2 regions of the Priestia sp. TRM10 genome follow, and region 2 is predicted to be linked to the other one. Evidence: riboswitches for the same ligand, from Rfam matches in the RefSeq annotation. Region 2 holds a riboswitch; the other holds the start of a gene.
What was found. A riboswitch is a leader RNA that binds a small molecule or an ion and turns the genes downstream of it on or off. The one in region 2 is predicted to bind thiamine pyrophosphate.
Positions count from the first base shown of each region.

Region 1 (4,432 bases), on a different contig from region 2:
ACCGGGTAATGTAGGAGGCATAAGATTAAATCCGTCAGCTACACCAGCTTCAAACCAGACTTCCATCTGATCCACAATTTCGTCGGGTGTACCTATCAATGTGTGATGTCCACCGCCTGCATTAAGATATCCTAATAATTCTCTTACTGTAGGTTGTGTATCATTAATAATTTCGAGTATCGTTTCGTAACGTCCAACTGGACCAGTAAATTCTTCTACTGGGGGTAATTGAGGTACTTCTTTATCAATTTCCCAATTAGAACAGTCTTGTTGAATAAAGAAACTCAACTGTTTTAAAGCTATTTCAAGAGGTAATTGCTCATCTAATGCTGCTTTTTTAGCTAAAGCTTCTTCATGAGTATGACCTACATAGGTTACTAAGCCTGGAAATACTTTAATATGTCTATTGCTGTCTTCGCTTTGTTTAACTTGTTCATCTAATTTTTCACGAAATCTTTTTGCTTGCTTTAAGTTCCACGACACTGAATAGACTGCATCGGCATATTTTGCGGCTAATGCAATGCCTTGTTTAGATGCCCCTGCTTGCATTGATACTGGTTTGCCTTGCGGACTTTTTGGCGTAGTGGATGGGCCATACACTTTAAAATAGGTACCATCATGATTAAAAGGCTGAATGTTTGAAGGATTTATCAATTTTCTTTCTTCTCGATGATGTAGAAACTCATTACTGTCCCATGAAAGAAATAACTTATTCATTAAAGCAGCGAATTCATCTGCCTTCTCATAGCGTTTATCATGAGAAGGTAGTTTTTCCATACTATGATTTAACGCCTCTAAATCAGTCATTGACGTAACGAGATTCCAACCAACACGTCCTTTCGTAATATGGTCTAAACTTAATAGTTGTCGTGAAGCTGTGAAAGGATTAGAAAAAGTACTTGAGATTGTTGAAACTAATCCCACATGATTTGTCACTTGAGAAATAGCAGTTAAATTGACTACTGGATCAAACCAAAATGCTGGCATATCACTAGAATGTTTACCTGGAAATGATTGATTATCAGCAAAGAATACTGCGTCAAAGTAACCTTTTTCCGATAATTTAGCTAAGTCTTGGTAATAGGAAATGTCTCCAATACGTTCAACGCTTGAGTCAGGCATTAACCAAGCAGCTTGATGGTGGCCACAACCATACAGCAAAACACCTAAGTGTAGTTGTTTTTCTTTAGTTTTTGTCATTTCTTCACACCTCAAAATACATCATTATTAATTGTCTTGTATACTCCCTTTTTTGAAGGCTTATCTATGGTAATTTAAGCTATTAGTTCATTGTTAAACCGCCATCTACTGTGAAATTTTGACCTGTAATACCGTTCGCATTTTCCGAAGATAAATAAGCGACCATATTGGCTACATCTTGAGGTGTGGTCACCTTCTTCAATGGCGTTGATTGAGCAATTAAATCGAACACTTCTGGTGTTGTAACAGCACTGGCGTCAGTCATTTTTAATAATCCACCTGAAACTACATTCGCTTTTATACCATGTAGTCCTAATTCAGAAGCGATATTACGTGTAAAACCTATTAATCCAGCTTTAGCTGTTGTATATTCGTGGTAGGGTACAACAGGATTTTGATATAAATTAGTACCTATACTGATAATACTTCCATTTTGTCGTTCAATAAATTGAGGTATGACGCTTTGAACTACATTAAATGCTGCTTTTAAAGTACCATCTAGTTGTTTTTGATAATCATCCCAAGTGAGTTCTGTGAAGGTTTTCTGTTTGTTTGGATCAAATTTGAAGTCTACTAATGCATTGTTGACTACAACATCTATTTGACCAAAATATTCCGTTGCTTTTTTTATCATTTTATCTACTTCTTTACGATTGGTTACATCAGCCCGAATTGCAATAGCATTCTCTTCACCAATCTCAGAAACGAGCTTCTCAGCAGCATCTTTGCTTGTATAGTAATTGATAACCACTTGAAATCCTTGTTGTGCCAATGTCTTTACAATAGTTGCTCCTAAACCTCTACTACTCCCTGTTACTAATACTGTTCTAGTCATCATAACAACTCCTATATTTTTAATTTTGATGAAACTTAAATAATAAAATGATAGATAAAATAAAAAATACGCAACCTTCCCATAGGAAAATTGCGTAAAAACAAATAACTACATATTAAGAATAAGGCACAATCGCTCTTTAAGTATGTATTAGAGTTTACACTTTCCTACGCTAGTTTCAGCTAGTTCAGGTTCAAAGGGTTTGAGTTAATACTCATCTCAGTTAAATAACACCCCTAGTGCATATATTTAAGTTATATTCAATGTTATAGTTTTAATAAATTCATGTCAAGAAAATATGGCTAGTTAAAATATTTCTATAACTTTGTTATTCTAAAATTAACATTACTGAATTTTTGATTCAATTCTAGTTTATATAAAACATGTTCCATGTAGTAAAAAAGCGCAAAACTGTTTAACAACAAGTTTACATTTATTCCCATAACGAACAGACATAATGGTCATATCCATTAATTACCTTTCCACTTCATAAAAAGTGAATTCAAACAGATAGTTCACAAAGTGAACGTCCATAAAAGTGTACTTCTACAGACGGATTTGTTTTAAGAGAAATCTATTCTTTTCAATGTCTGTTTAAGTCTAAAAATAATTACAGACGTTTTCTAAAATATATATACTTTAATGAACGTTTTTAGCGAAATGATTGAAAATAAAAGAGCCGTTCTAGATTAGAAATTAGAAATGTTATTGACCATTCAATAATACATACACTTTGCGTAAGGATAGCCTTTCTCATTTGTTCTTTATTTGCTCCAGTAAAAAACGAAAGAATTCAGAGGTACAGTAAGTAGTCCAATAAGCGACAATCTATTATGAACATAGTCTTTTATTAAATAAAAAAGCTCCCCATTTTAAAATAGGAAGCTTTTTTATTCTATTTTTTATAAATAACGAGCATTTCGGTTGCTTTTGGCATAAATCGAAATGTTGTTGGAAGGAGCTTTATTTTCACGTGCTCGTTTTCTAGCGTTTCGATTAGACTATTTAAATATGGATAAATCTCATGATTAAATCCAACAAGCGGATAAATTCGAATTTCTCCACCTTTTTTCGTTACCCTAATCATTTCTCTCACTGCTTTTATGTGAAATTCAAAATCAAATTGTGCTTCATATAAAAAAAGGAAATGATTGCATAACAAGAGAGAAAAAGTCTGATCTGAAAAAGGCAAATGCGGGAGCGCTCCGTGAAAAAAGCGTTGATCTTTTTCGTTTTGCGTATATTGCTTCATAAATAAGGAAAACGAGTCTCTTCGAATTTTATCATGTTCTTCTAGCGTCTTATAGGAATCCCATAAAAGAGTTCGAGCCCCTTTTTTAAGCTTACGACTAGCTTCTTGGATTTCTTCTTCGCCGTGTTTTCTCATCTCTCGTGGGGATAGATTATACAAAGGATCTACTGCGTAAGCATCATATCCCTTACGATAAGCGCTTGCTGCGAAAGAAGAAGCTCCTGCAGCCACATCTAACACTTTTCCGGCTTTAAATTGTTCCATCTTCAAGTCAAACATCTTTTCATACTCTTCGTAAGATCTGCACGTCATAGCAACGCCAACTTGTTCATAAAATACATTTTTACTCATCTTTACGATCTCTCCTCTACTCTACTAAACTCTGCTCAATGTTAGAAAGGTCTAACAGCTATCATTATAAAACTATCTTCCATATATTTCAACAAGCGATTAAAATATAGGTTTCTTCTTTTTATTATGAATTCTATCTTAAATATCCTCCATTGTTGAGATCAAATGTTGCTCCTGCATAGTGCTTAGATTTGTCAGATAAGAGAAAGAGAACCGTTTCAGCTACATCTCTAGCTGTAACAGGTGTTTGGATGAGCTGACTGTTCCAATATTCTTGCTTTCGCCACTTTGGAATACTCTTCATCATCGTTGTATCAACCATTGTGGGCGCAACAGCATTTACTCTAATATGTGGGGAGAAGTTTACTGCACAGCTTTTTGTTAATCCTAAGATAGCGGCTTTTGACATCCCATAAATGGCATCAGAGCTTCCTTCCATTCCTGATACTGACGACATATTCACAATTGTTCCCTTTTCATTATTCCCCATCAGCTTCTTTGCAAAAAACTGTGAAAAATAGACGGCTCCTTTAACATTAATATTTAATACAGAATCAATGCTTTCTTCGGTGTAATCTAATATATTTTGTGCAAGATAAATCCCTGCATTATTTACTAGGGCATGTACTTCCCCGCCTCTTTCATCAATCCATTCAAAAAAGCGAACAACTTCTTTATAAGAACTAACGTCTATTGTATATGTAGATAAGTTGATGTTTTTCATTGATCTTTCTAGCTCTACTAAAGCTTCCTCATTCACGTCACAAGCAATAATTGAAGCTCCTTCCTCTAAG
Region 1 covers NZ_JBJZOT010000002.1:200,853-205,284, reverse strand. Annotated here, with positions in the region: gene ACK3CR_RS01055 (LLM class flavin-dependent oxidoreductase) at 1-1,200, opposite strand, end outside; gene ACK3CR_RS01050 (3-oxoacyl-ACP reductase) at 1,283-2,035, opposite strand; TPP riboswitch at 2,183-2,283, opposite strand; gene ACK3CR_RS01045 (class I SAM-dependent methyltransferase) at 2,931-3,638, opposite strand; gene ACK3CR_RS01040 (SDR family NAD(P)-dependent oxidoreductase) at 3,772-4,432, opposite strand, start outside.
Region 1: it holds a riboswitch for thiamine pyrophosphate, as region 2 does, so the genes downstream of both, ACK3CR_RS01050 (3-oxoacyl-ACP reductase) here and ACK3CR_RS06485 (Ykof family thiamine-binding protein) in region 2, are expected to answer to the same signal.

Region 2 (4,432 bases):
CTTAGCTGTGCTTTAATACGAGCCACCACTTCAAGTGGATTAAATGGTTTTGTAATATAGTCATCTCCTCCAATCGCAAATCCTGTTAATTTATCAAGATCTGACTGACGTGCCGTTAAAAATAAAATAGGGGCATTTGTAAGCTGTCTAATTTGCGGACACAAATCAAATCCAGAGCCATCTGGAAGCATAATATCTAACACAATTAAATCAAACTGTTCTTGCTTACAATATGAAAACGCGTCCTTTACGTTATGAGCTATTTTAATATTTGAAAATCCTTCTTTCTTTAGCACAACACTAAGCATTTCTGTTAAAGCCTTCTCATCATCAACAAGCAATATTTTTTCATTGTTCATCACTAACACTCCTTGGAACATTATTCCTAATAATCCAATCGTAGCATTATCCTAAAAAATTGAGAATTACTTTTTATGACTATTTAACCATAATTAAGGTATTGTTAAGCTAGTAGTTGAAGGCTGGTAATGTTCATACGATATAGTGGAGTTAGAACTTATATAAAGGAGATTAAATATATGAAAAATGCTCTTTCCCCTCTCAGAGGTGCTGAACGAATTTCTTCTGTTGATACAATGAGAGGCTTTGCGCTCTTTGGAATTTTGCTTGTTAATATGCTCATTTTTCAATATGGACTATTTGGTGAATATGAATATATTGAAACATCTCAAGGATTGGAAAAGATTTCAGCCTCCTTCATTAATATTTTTGGTACTGGAAGCTTTGTAACCCTTTTTTCTTTTCTATTTGGATTTGGTGTTATGATTTTAAGAGATCGAAGTCGAGAAAAAAAGCGACGTTTTTGGACCGTTTACTTACGTCGTCTCCTTCTTCTTCTCGCATTTGGACTTTTACATGGAACTTATATTTGGGAAGGCGATATTTTAACATCTTACGCTTTATGTGGCTTTTGTTTATTTTTGTTTCTCTGGTGCAAACCAAAAGTATGGCTTACAATTGCTCTTGTGATTATCGGTTTAATGAGCGCTTTTTCATTTATTCCTGTTGAAGAAGGAAGTGAAGATACTCTTGTAACAAGTCCTTCCTACCTTGCACAAGAAAAAGAGGTATATTCAACAGGCTCTTATAGTGAAGTTGTTCATTTTAGAAACAATAGTATGCCTTTTGAAGATACAAGCGATGGAGAGATGATTGCTTTTGGTTTCTTTAGTGTTCTTGCTTCTCTTCCTATGTTCTTTTTAGGAGCGTATGTTGCAGCTAAAAGGTGGCTACATGAAGCAGATCGCTATGTTTCTCTTTATAAAAAAATGTGGTGGATTTCTCTTCTTATTGGATTTCCATTAAAGATCGTCCCACAATTTATGCAAAATGAAAGTTTAGAAGGTCTTAGTGCTTCATTAGGAGCTCCTCTTGTCGCCATCTTTTATATTTCAAGCATTGCTCTTTTAACCTATAGTAAACGATGGAAAAAACTATCAAATGCGTTAGCTCGAGCTGGAAAACTTTCTCTAACAAACTATCTTTCTCAATCCATCTTCTTCACCTTCCTTTTTTATGGATATGGATTTGGATTATTCGGCAAAGTAGGGGTTACAAGCGGTATCGTATTTACCATTGTTTTCTTTACGATTCAGCTTTTCCTTAGCAAACTGTGGCTCCAGTTCTTCATCATTGGACCTTTGGAATGGATTTGGAGACTTTGGACATATTTGAAGATTCCTAGCATTAGAAAAAAGAAAACAAAGCGGCCTACGCAAATTTCCGCTGGTTTGTAATCTATCTTTCTATTTACAAAAAAGCATCTTTCTTTTATGATGTGTATAAGCGAAAAAACTGTATAGTATAACGCACTAGGGGTGCTAATTAGCTGAGATGTGAACTTTTGTTCCGATCCCTTATAACCCGATCTAGATAATACTAGCGTGGGGAAGTGTAGCAATATACGACTTTTATGTTGATTGACTCTACATTTTTGTCTATGTGACTGCATCTTCCTTAAGATGCAGTTTTTTTGTGTTTATAAACTTTTAGGAGGAAGTAGAAATGAATGAACAGCTTTGCGGAACAAGCAGAATCTATGGATGTCGCTTCTCTCTTTATCCAATGTGCGATAACTTTATTGAAGTGATTAAAACGGTGCTAAGAGAGGTTGATACATCAAAAGTATGGATTAAAACGGATAATGTGAGCACATGTGTACGCGGACGGAATGAACATGTTTTCGATGTTGTAAAAGCTATTTATCTTCACGCAGCTAAAACAGGTGTTCACGTTGTATTGAATGGTTCTTTCTCTGTTGGTTGCCCTGGAGACTCTGAAGGTGATGTTTACTTATCCGAAGATGATGTGCTCTTAAACGAGGAGAAAAGCAAGGATATTTCGATTGAAACAGCTATGCAGTTCGCTCTTTATCCGATGGGGATTTCCCACTACATGGACGTAATTATGGATGGCGTTAAAACAGCAAAAGACGAGGGAGTATTTGTTGCTGGTGTTCACTATGCAACACATCTTGATGGAGATACACACACTATTTTCCGGACAATTAAGGATGCTTTTCTTTCTTCCCAAAAAGAAGCAAGTCACGTTGTGATGACCGTCAACTTATCAGCAAACAGCCCTTCAACAAAAAGAAAGCCTGGTGATGGAAAATGACAAAGAGCTGGAAACTAAAAGAAATTGTCGTAATGTCTGCATTAGCTGTTGTGTTTGCTGTTGTGTACCTTCTTTTCACACAGCTTGGAAATGTGTTGTTCGGAATGTTCGGACTCTTAGGATATGAATTTATTTTCGGAATATGGTTTATTGTTTCAATTATTACAGCATATATCATTAGAAAACCAGGAGCAGCCCTCATTTCAGAAACAATTGCTGCTGCTGTTGAACTGCTGATTGGAAATGCCTCAGGTCCTCGTCTTCTTTTAACAGGAGTTGTGCAAGGAATAGGCCCTGAGCTTGTATTCGCAGCTACTGGTTGGAAACGATACTCACTGCCGATTCTTATGCTAGCTGGTATGGGAGCCTCTGTAACAAGCTTTATCATGGGCTATTTCTTGTCAGGCTACAATGCTCTTGATCCTTCTTATGTTAGTACAATGCTTGCTGTCCGACTTGCCAGCGGAGCTCTTCTTGCTGGTTTACTTGGTAAATGGTTAAGTGATCAACTGGCAAACACAGGGGTTTTAAATGGTTTTGCTCTTGGAAAAGAACGTAAAAAACGGGTGGGAACAAAAAATGATCGAAAATCAACTGCCTCTTAAAGTTAAAAATTTAAGTTTTTCATTTGAAGAAGATGAAGAAAAAAAGCTACAGAATATTTCCTTTTCAGCGTCTAAAGGTGACAGTATTTTTGTATTAGGCCCAAGTGGTGCAGGCAAAAGTACTCTCACGCTTTGTCTTAATGGATTATATCCAGAAGCTGTTGATGGTAGTTTGAAGGGAGAGGTACAGATTTTTGGAAGAGATCTTTCTTCCTTTGAAGCCGGAGAAGCCTGCCAACGCGTAGGGGTAGTATTTCAAAATCCAGATAATCAGTTTTGTATGTTAACGCTTGAAGATGAAGTTGCTTTTGGGCTTGAAAATATTAACTATCCAAAAGAAAACATGGAAGAGCGTATTGATGAAATACTCTCTCTTGTTGGACTTCTTCCTTATAAACAAAGCTCTATTTCAATTCTATCTGGAGGTCAAAAACAAAAGCTAGCACTTGCTTGTGTGCTCGCTCTTCAACCAGACATTCTTATTCTAGATGAACCAACTGCAAATCTTGATCCTGCTTCAACGAAAGAACTTGTTTCACTCGTCTCAACGCTACAGGAGGAATATAAATTTACGCTTTTAGTTATTGAACATAAATTAGATGATTGGGTTCATCTCATAAAGCGCTGTTTAGTTTTTAATAAAGATGGCGAAATGATTCTTGATACTTCGTTAGAAGACTGTTTTAAACATCATTATGAACTTTTGATTGAACACGGGACATGGATTCCACATATTAGTTCTCTTGCCTATACAGGAATTGAACAAGGCTGGTACAAAAAAGGCGCTCTCCCACTTTCAATGGAAGAGTTTCTAAAAGGACTTCAGTCTTCTCCTCCCTTTTTCAATAGGAAGAAAAAGAAAAGAGAAAAAGAAACGCTTATTGATGTTCAAGATGTTTCTTTTTCTTATCAAAAGAAAGAGCCTTTCCTTCTTAACAATCTTTCGTTTAAGATTGGCCGAGGTGAAATCGTAGCTCTTGTTGGAACAAATGGCGCTGGAAAGTCTACGCTCTCCACCTTGCTTTCTCGTTTAAAAAAACCTTCTTCAGGTCAAATTTTATTAGAAAATAAGAATTTAAAAGAATGGGATGAAAAAACACTTCGTCAAAAAACAGGCTATGTTTTTCAAAACCCTGAGCATCAGTTCGTAACAGATAGTGTTTTTGAAGAAGTAGCATTTGGCCTTCGGC
Region 2 covers NZ_JBJZOT010000007.1:264,537-268,968, reverse strand. Annotated here, with positions in the region: gene ACK3CR_RS06495 (response regulator transcription factor) at 1-359, opposite strand, end outside; gene ACK3CR_RS06490 (DUF418 domain-containing protein) at 540-1,757, shown strand; TPP riboswitch at 1,825-1,928, shown strand; gene ACK3CR_RS06485 (Ykof family thiamine-binding protein) at 2,026-2,637, shown strand; gene ACK3CR_RS06480 (ECF transporter S component) at 2,634-3,242, shown strand; gene ACK3CR_RS06475 (ABC transporter ATP-binding protein) at 3,217-4,432, shown strand, end outside.